Regions from separate parts of the Alkalicoccus luteus genome, predicted to be linked through region 2. Evidence: a T-box and tRNA genes for the amino acid it is inferred to sense, from the RefSeq annotation. Region 2 holds a T-box; the other holds one or more tRNA genes.

Region 1 (4,213 bases), on a different contig from region 2:
TTTCTGAAGGCACGCCCTGTTCCACAACGAAGACGCTGTGGCGGATCAGTCTAGTATCAGCCAGCTCTTCATCTGACACAGCAAGTTTCACTGTGATCATGAACGTCCGCCAAGAAGAAATGTCTCATGAACGGTCCATGTTCCGTTATCCAGCTGATACAGCAGGGAAAAACGATCGACCATTTCCTCATGCTGGATGGACTCCAGTTTCAGGCGGCCGAAAACATCTGATAGTTCATCGTAATTCATTTCCTGCCCGATGGTAATGTGGGGGACGAAAGGATGCTCACGCTCGCGCTCCAGCGGACCTTCATTTAATTTCTGCTGAAGGTCGCGAAGCTCTTCCGTTTCCGCTATTTTCATGTAAAGTGTGTTCGTGACAGGGTAGAAGCTGCTGTATCGAAGCACCTCGAGCTTAAAAGGTTCTGAACGCTCTGCAACCTTGCGGACTTCCTTTACAAAATCACCAAGCTCGGACTCCTTCATGTCGAATGGGTCCTTCAGTGTCAGGTGAGGGGGGACCATTGAATATTTTGTATCATAGCGCTTGCGGTAGGAATTAGCTATATCCTGTAGTTTTTTGGATGGAAAGACAGCAATACCGTATCTCATCGTCATCAGCCTCCTCAAATGCGTCATTTGCTGTATTCATCATAATATATTTTGGGTATATTTACAAAAGTCGTTTGTATGAAAGAAGCATTTTCTTTTGAAGCAGGAATTTCGGCTCATCATGCGGAATATGTTAAGATCAGCAGTATGAGGAGTGATGCAGATGAAGAAACAACCAATTAAATCGCACGTCGTTGAAAAAGCAGCACGGGAGCTGTTAAAAGAGCGAGGCGTATCAATAGAGGAAATTGCGGATATCGTGTTTGAGATGCAATCCAAATACAGCGAGTCTCTGACAAGAGAGGACTGTATTGAAAGCGTTGACGCTGTGCTTGAAAAACGTGAAATTCAGCATGCGGTGCTGGTTGGAATTGAACTGGACAAGCTGGCTGAAGAAAATAAGCTGTCAGAGCCGCTGCAGTCGATCGTTGAATCTGACGAAGGGTTGTTCGGTGTAGATGAAACGATTGCGATCGGATCGGTCTTCGGATACGGGAGTATTGCCGTTACTACATTCGGTTATTTGGATAAAGAAAAAATTGGGATCATTAAAAAGCTGGATTCGAAATCGGGAGGTCACGTGCACACCTTTCTTGATGACCTTGTATGCAGCATAGCAGCAAATGCGTCAAGCAGGCTCGCACACCGGATCAGAGACAGGGAAGAACATCTTGATCAAAAAGAAATTGAACACCGCGATCAGGAAGAAAGAATGGCATAACTAGTAATTTTTCCGCCTTTGACTTTTGTCTTAGGCGGTTTTTAACGGACTGAATTCTAGTTCCATTGGTATATGGGAATATATGTGCAGCATGATGTGCAGCGTGCAAGTTGAAGGAACGGCAGGAGACATGCTATTATTTAACAGAAGCTAACAGCAGAGGTGAAAAAACGATGGCTCCACGCTGGATTTACTTTAAGCAGATATTTCCTACTAAATTTCAAGCCAGCTGTACGAAGGCGAAAATTGAGGACAATTGGATGAATGGCTACGAAGTTGGACCGTCTGTAGAGATACGCCGATTAAAAGATGATCGGTATATTGTACGTTATACGTATGACGAATAAAACAGGTTGACGAAATAATCTTCCTGCGGTATAGTATTAATTGTCGCCGAAACGAGTTCCGTTAGCTCAGCGGGAGAGCACTTGCTTGACAGGCAAGGGGTCACTGGTTCAAATCCAGTACGGAACACCATTTATATACATTCAAACTGTCAGTCCATCAAGTGGACTGACAGTTTTTTATTGGTTATTTCAATTCCTGCTAACTAAAAGAAGCGGCCGTAAAGTCGTCCGCTTCATCATGTCGATTCGAATACATTAAGAGGATTCAATATAAGAGAAAGCATGTTCCGCTAAGCAGGCACGTTAAAGCATGTACTTGCAGATCTGCTCTCGGCACAGAAAGAACCGTGCAGCTTTTAGGGAAGGGCTGCTTGTACCTCTGGATAACGTTGTTATCATTTTATAGCGGGATTGACAGAAGCCAAGCCATTATCGTGCTGAAACAGGCTTTGGCTGAAAGCAGCGAACGTATTTGAAGGTTCAGTGTCGATTATAGCCTTTATCTTCAAGAAATTGCTTCATGTGCGGTCGTTTAACGTCCTTTAACAATCCACTGACCTGCTCTGTCCAGCGGTCTGATCTGCTGCCACCTGTCCGTTCTTTATAGTAGGCAGATATGGTATCGTTGTATGCTTTAAGCTGTTCAGCGTGCACTTCAGCATCTGGATACACATTTTCAAAGTAAACGCCCTCAACTGGAAGACGGGGCTTCCGATCAGGAGCTGCCTCGGGAACGCCAACTGCCAGTCCAAAGAGGGGGATAACATAATTTGGTAATTGCAGCAGATTGGAAACTTCTGCAATATTGTTTCGCAGCCCACCTATATAACAGATACCAAGCCCCATCGATTCAGCTGCAATGGAGCAATTTTGTGCAGCCAAAGCAGCGTCTGTGACGGCGACGATCATTTTTTCGGCAGATTCAACTGCAGGTTTCACCTCTGTCTGTTCCATTTCACCGGCTTGAATATGACGATGAAAATCCGCACAAAATACAAAAAAATGACCATTCTCAGCAACGTAAGGCTGATTACCTGCAAGCTTAGCCAGGGCCTCTTTCTTCGGGCGGTCCGTTATACCCATAATGGAATAAGCTTGCACAAAGCTGGATGTAGACGCCATTTGAGCGGATTCCACAAGCGTGCGAATAACGTCCGGCGATAACGGTTCATCTTTTAATTTTCTGACGGAGCGGTGGTTCAAAAGCAGTTGCACGGTCTCATTCATGTTCATCAGTCCTTTACTTTTCAGTCGTTCATATTGTAGCATTTATGTGAACGTTAAACGAGAACGACGCAGTCAGCTGGAAAATATGTCATAATCGGTATAGCATCAGCCAAAGAGGTGTAGAAGATGGAAATTGTTAAGAAAGTGATTATTTTAATTTTGCTGGCAGCATCAGGCGGTCTTGCGATAACATTTGCCGTGCTGTCTGTACTCGCTGTACTGGAAGCGCTTTGATAAAAGAAACTGGTTCTGCAGTTAAAAAACGAGTGCCGGAGGTCATTTGACGATCTCCGGCGCTCGTTTTTAAATATAAACAGTCATCAGACAGCAAAGGGTGAATATGGATGAACACCGGATCCGCGGGGAAATCAGCTCAGTTCACCTTCACGGAACCGCCGGAGATCGCGCTTATCGCCGATTAAAATTAAAATATCCCCTTCTTTTATCGGCTCGGCGGGATCTGGCGTAACGTCAACCTGATGCTTTTGTTTTACGGCCATCACTGTACAGCCGTATCGCTTTCGAGGATCCAGTTCAATCAACGTTTTGCCGGCCACTTTTTTGGTTGCAAGCATTTCAATAATAGAATAATCAACAGATAAATCGATATAATCCAGCACCGTATCTGATGTGAGGTATGCAGCGATTCTGCTTCCCATTTCTTTTTCCGGATGGAAGATCCGGTCTGCGCCAATTTTATCCAGCACTTTATGGTGATAGTCATTTTGTGCTTTTACCCATACGTTTGGCACCTGCTGATCTTTAACGTGCAGCGTCGTCAAAATGCTTGCCTGGATATCATCGCCTATTGCGACAATTACATGATCAAAGTTGCGTATGCCTATTTTCTCTAGAAAAGCCTCATCTGTACCGTTACCGACAAACGTTTCTGTAGTAAAAGATCTCGCTGTTGAAAGCTTTTTTTCGTCTGTATCAATCGCAATGACTTCGTGACCCATGTGATAAAGCTCACGGCAGATACTGGATCCAAATCGGCCCATTCCAATAATGGCAAATTGTTTTTTCATAGTTGCATTCCTTCTTTATTAGTTGATGGAGGAGCTATATGTCAGTCCCGTTACAATCTATTAACGAAAAGAGTATAGCATTTACAGCTTCATTGGAACAGGGTAGACTGATATAGATTAAAGGCACATGCCCATTTGAGGTGAAATGAAATGGAAGAAAACTTTCAGGAAACGCTGCCTGACGTTGTGGAAGATATTCAACAAGCCTTTACGTGGCAGGAATTTGCTGTCGGTATAGGTATATTTTTGTTGTTTCTTATATTTCGAAAGGTATTCAC
Region 2 (4,213 bases):
CGAGCTCCGGCACCGAAGCGACGATGAGCGCGCTGCGGCTTGCGCGCGGATACACGGGACGCAGCAAGATCGTCAAGTTCGAAGGCTGCTACCACGGGCACGGAGATTCTCTGCTGATTAAAGCAGGCTCCGGCGTGGCGACACTCGGCCTTCCGGACAGTCCCGGCGTACCAGAGGAAGTGGCAGCGAATACGCTGACGGTTCCCTACAACGATCTCGAAAGCCTCAAGCTCGCTTTTGAAAAATTCGGCAATGAAATCGCGGGTGTGATTTTGGAACCGGTGACGGGCAACATGGGTGTAGTAAGGCCTGAGGAAGGCTATCTGGAAGGTATTCGGGAGCTGACGAATGAACACGGGTCCCTGCTCATCTTTGATGAAGTGATGACCGGCTTCCGCGTCGGCTACAACTGTGCACAGGGAGAGCTCGGTGTGACGCCTGATCTCACGTGCTTAGGCAAGGTGATCGGCGGCGGCCTGCCAGCTGGAGCATTTGGCGGACGTCGGGACATTATGGAGCAGATTGCGCCGGCCGGACCGATTTACCAGGCAGGCACCCTGTCCGGAAATCCGCTTGCTATGACGGCAGGCTACGAAACGATTCGCCAGCTGACGCCGGAAAGCTATACCTACTTCGACCAGATTGGCGATAAGCTTGAAAAAGGACTGGCAGCTGCGGCTGAAAAGCACGGCATTCCGCACTGGACGACTCGTGCAGGCTCCATGGTCGGCTTTTTCCTTACAAAGGAGAAGGTGAAGAACTTTGAAACGGCGAAAACGTCGGATCTCGACATGTTCAGCCGTTTCTTCAACCTGATGCTAGAAAACGGCGTATCACTGCCGCCGTCACAGTTTGAAGGGTTGTTTCTTTCTACGAAACATACGGAGGAAGACATTGACCTGACGCTGGAAGCAGCGGAAAAGGCATTTCAGACAATCGCTGCAGAACGCGGTTAGGATAAGGTATGAAGAGCGGTCTGCGCGTCAGCAGGCCGCTTTGCAGCATGCAGGGCTTAGAAGACCGGATTAGTCGAGCAGCGTGAGACTTGACGGATGGAAACTAACTGTCGCACGCGGTCCTGCGTGAAACGTCGAAAAGACAGAAGGGAGAACCTGCATGAGCTACGTGAAACGAATACGGGAGAAGGTCGGTCAGGAAACGCTGCTGCTGCCTGGCTCCGCCGTTATTATACATACTCCGGACGGAGAAATTCTGCTGCAAAAGCGCGAGGATGGAGACTGGGGGCTTCCGGGCGGTCTGATGGAGCCGGGAGAGAGCTACGAAGAAACGGCCGTACGCGAAGTGGAAGAAGAAACGGGTGTCACAATTCGGAAGCAGGATCTGCAGCTTTTCAACGTCTTCTCCGGCGAAGACTATTTTGTGGAGGCACCGAACGGAGATCCCTATTATGCGGTGACGGCGCTGTATACGTGCACCGATCCTGCGCAGCCGCTGTCAGACGGAGACGAAGAAACGCTGGAGCTCCGTTATTTTCCACTCACTGCGCTGCCTGAAAAACTGAGGCGCTCCCACCGGTACTTTCTCGGTCTGTTTGCAGATCATGCAACAGATCGTAAACGAGGTTGATTCCGGCACCGGACCGTTGTAGAATAAAATCAGAATGCACCGATGGAGAAGAGTAGGATGGAAATTCCGCCAGAGAGGAAAGCCGGTCATGTTGGCCGCTGCGAGGCTTTCCCGGAAGGAACATCTGAAGGTCGCTCCGGAGCAGCCGCGTGGAAACACTCGGACGAATCAGCCGCGTTAAGGCCGTGAGTGTACCGGGGGAATGCTCCGGTGAACAAAGGTGGTACCGCGGGAGACAGCCCTCTTCGTCCTTTCAGACAAGAGGGCTTTTTGTATGCGCATATAACTGTAAGAGAGGATGGTTTACATGGATGAAAAACAGGTTTCTATGCCGCCGAAATACGATCCGCAGGCGGTTGAATCAAAATGGTACAGCTACTGGGTGGAGGGAAAGTTTTTTGAGGCAGGCAAAAATCCGGAAGCAACGCCTTACACGGTAGTTATTCCGCCGCCGAACGTAACGGGAAGGCTGCACCTCGGTCACGCCTGGGACACGACGCTGCAGGACATCTTGATCCGCACGAAGCGCATGCAGGGATACGATGCCCTCTGGCTTCCGGGTATGGATCATGCCGGAATTGCGACACAGGCGAAGGTAGAAGGCAAGCTGCGCGAGGAAGGCATCAGCCGTCATGATCTCGGCCGCGAAGCATTCCTTGCTAAAAGCTGGGACTGGAAGGAAGAGTACGCGTCATTTATCCGTGATCAGTGGTCTAAAATGGGGCTTTCCCTCGACTATTCTCGTGAGCGGTTCACCCTCGATGACGGCTTGTCGGATGCTGTAAAGGAAGTGTTCGTCCGCCTGTATGAAGAAGGCCTGATTTACCGCGGCGAATACATTATTAACTGGGATCCATCGACGAAAACAGCACTTTCGGATATCGAAGTCATTTACGAAGATGTGAAAGGCGCGTTTTATCATATGCGCTACCCGCTTGCCGATGGGGAAGGTTCGATTGAGGTAGCCACGACGCGGCCGGAGACGATGCTCGGAGATACGGCTGTCGCTGTGCATCCGAAGGACGAGCGTTATGCACATCTGATTGGCAAAACGGTAAAGCTTCCAATCGTCGGACGGGAAATTCCGATTGTGGCAGACGACTACGTTGATCGTGACTTCGGTTCCGGTGCGGTTAAAATCACGCCGGCGCACGATCCAAACGACTTTGAGATCGGCAATCGCCATGACCTTGAACGTGTTCTTGTAATGGACGAAGGCGGCGTGATGAATGAAAATGCCGGACGTTACGAAGGGCTGGACCGGTTCGACTGCCGCAAGCAGATTGTACAGGACCTGCAGGCAGACGGTATTCTGTTTCAGATCGAAGACCATGATCACAGCGTCGGCCACTCTGAGCGCAGCGGCGCGGTCGTAGAGCCGTATTTGTCCACGCAGTGGTTCGTTAAAATGGGGCCGCTTGCTGAGCAGGCGATTGAGCTGCAAAAACAGGACGGCAAGGTTCACTTCGTACCGGACCGCTTCGAGAAGACGTATATGCACTGGATCGAAAATATACGTGACTGGTGCATTTCCCGCCAGCTCTGGTGGGGTCACCGGATTCCGGCATGGCATCATAAGGAAACCGGAGAAATCTACGTCGGACGCACGGCGCCAAAGGATGCGGAGAACTGGGAGCAGGACGAAGACGTACTGGACACGTGGTTCTCTTCTGCCCTCTGGCCGTTTTCGACGATGGGCTGGCCGGATGAGCAGTCGGACGACTTTAAGCGCTACTACCCTACCGATACGCTCGTAACCGGCTATGACATTATTTACTTCTGGGTGGCACGCATGATTTTCCAAGGGAAACACTTTACCGATGAGCGGCCGTTTAAAGATGTGCTCGTTCACGGACTCGTCCGGGACGCGGAAGGCCGCAAAATGAGTAAATCACTTGGGAACGGTGTCGACCCGATGGATGTAATCGATAAATACGGTGCGGATGCGCTGCGCTTTTTCCTCAGCACAGGCAGCACGCCCGGTCAGGACTTGCGCTTTTATTGGGAAAAAGTCGAAGCAAACTGGAACTTTGGCAACAAGATTTGGAATGCTTCACGGTTTGCGCTCATGAATCTCGACGGTCTCTCTTTTGAAGATATGGATCTGTCCGGGCCGAAAACGATTGCAGACGAATGGATTTTGACACGTTTGAATGAAACCATTACGCACGTGACGAAGTACATCGATGCGTATGAATTCGGAGAAGTAGGCCGCTCCTTGTACAACTTTATCTGGGACGACTTCTGTGACTGGTACATCGAAATGGCGAAGCTGCCGTTAAACGGCGACGACGAACAGGCGAAGCACACGACTCGCTCCGTTCTTGCCTACGTGCTCGACCAGACGATGCGTCTCCTGCACCCGTTCATGCCGTTTATCACCGAAGAAGTATGGCAGCACCTGCCGCATGAAGGAGAGTCAATTACACGCGCAGCGTGGCCGGAAGAAAACCCGTACGGGAACGATCAGGCGGTAAAGGATATGCAGCTGCTGCAGGAAATCATCCGCTCTGTCCGAAATACACGTGCGGAGCTAAATGTGCCGATGTCACGTGAAATTACGCTGCACGTAAAAGCAGCCGATGAGCACGTAAAAGAGCAGCTTGAGCGCGGCCAGGCGTATCTG

The links. The T-box of region 2 lies ahead of ACSZLD_RS00795 (valine--tRNA ligase). A T-box ahead of a tRNA ligase gene usually reads a tRNA of that ligase, here a tRNA-Val.
Region 1: it encodes a tRNA-Val, which carries the amino acid that the T-box ahead of ACSZLD_RS00795 (valine--tRNA ligase) is inferred to sense. The anticodon was not compared.

The regions. Positions count from the first base shown of each region.
Region 1 is NZ_JBPZEY010000003.1:5,990-10,202, reverse strand. It holds gene ACSZLD_RS04120 (GNAT family N-acetyltransferase) at 1-100, opposite strand, end outside; gene ACSZLD_RS04115 (YjcG family protein) at 97-612, opposite strand; gene ACSZLD_RS04110 (phosphatidylglycerophosphatase A family protein) at 776-1,333, shown strand; gene ACSZLD_RS04105 (hypothetical protein) at 1,507-1,680, shown strand; tRNA gene ACSZLD_RS04100 (tRNA-Val) at 1,736-1,810, shown strand; gene nfsA (oxygen-insensitive NADPH nitroreductase) at 2,161-2,907, opposite strand; gene ACSZLD_RS04090 (potassium channel family protein) at 3,276-3,935, opposite strand; gene ACSZLD_RS04085 (mechanosensitive ion channel family protein) at 4,086-4,213, shown strand, end outside.
Region 2 is NZ_JBPZEY010000001.1:140,195-144,407, reverse strand. It holds gene hemL (glutamate-1-semialdehyde 2,1-aminomutase) at 1-956, shown strand, start outside; gene ACSZLD_RS00800 (NUDIX hydrolase) at 1,117-1,587, shown strand; T-box leader at 1,618-1,843, shown strand; gene ACSZLD_RS00795 (valine--tRNA ligase) at 1,895-4,213, shown strand, end outside.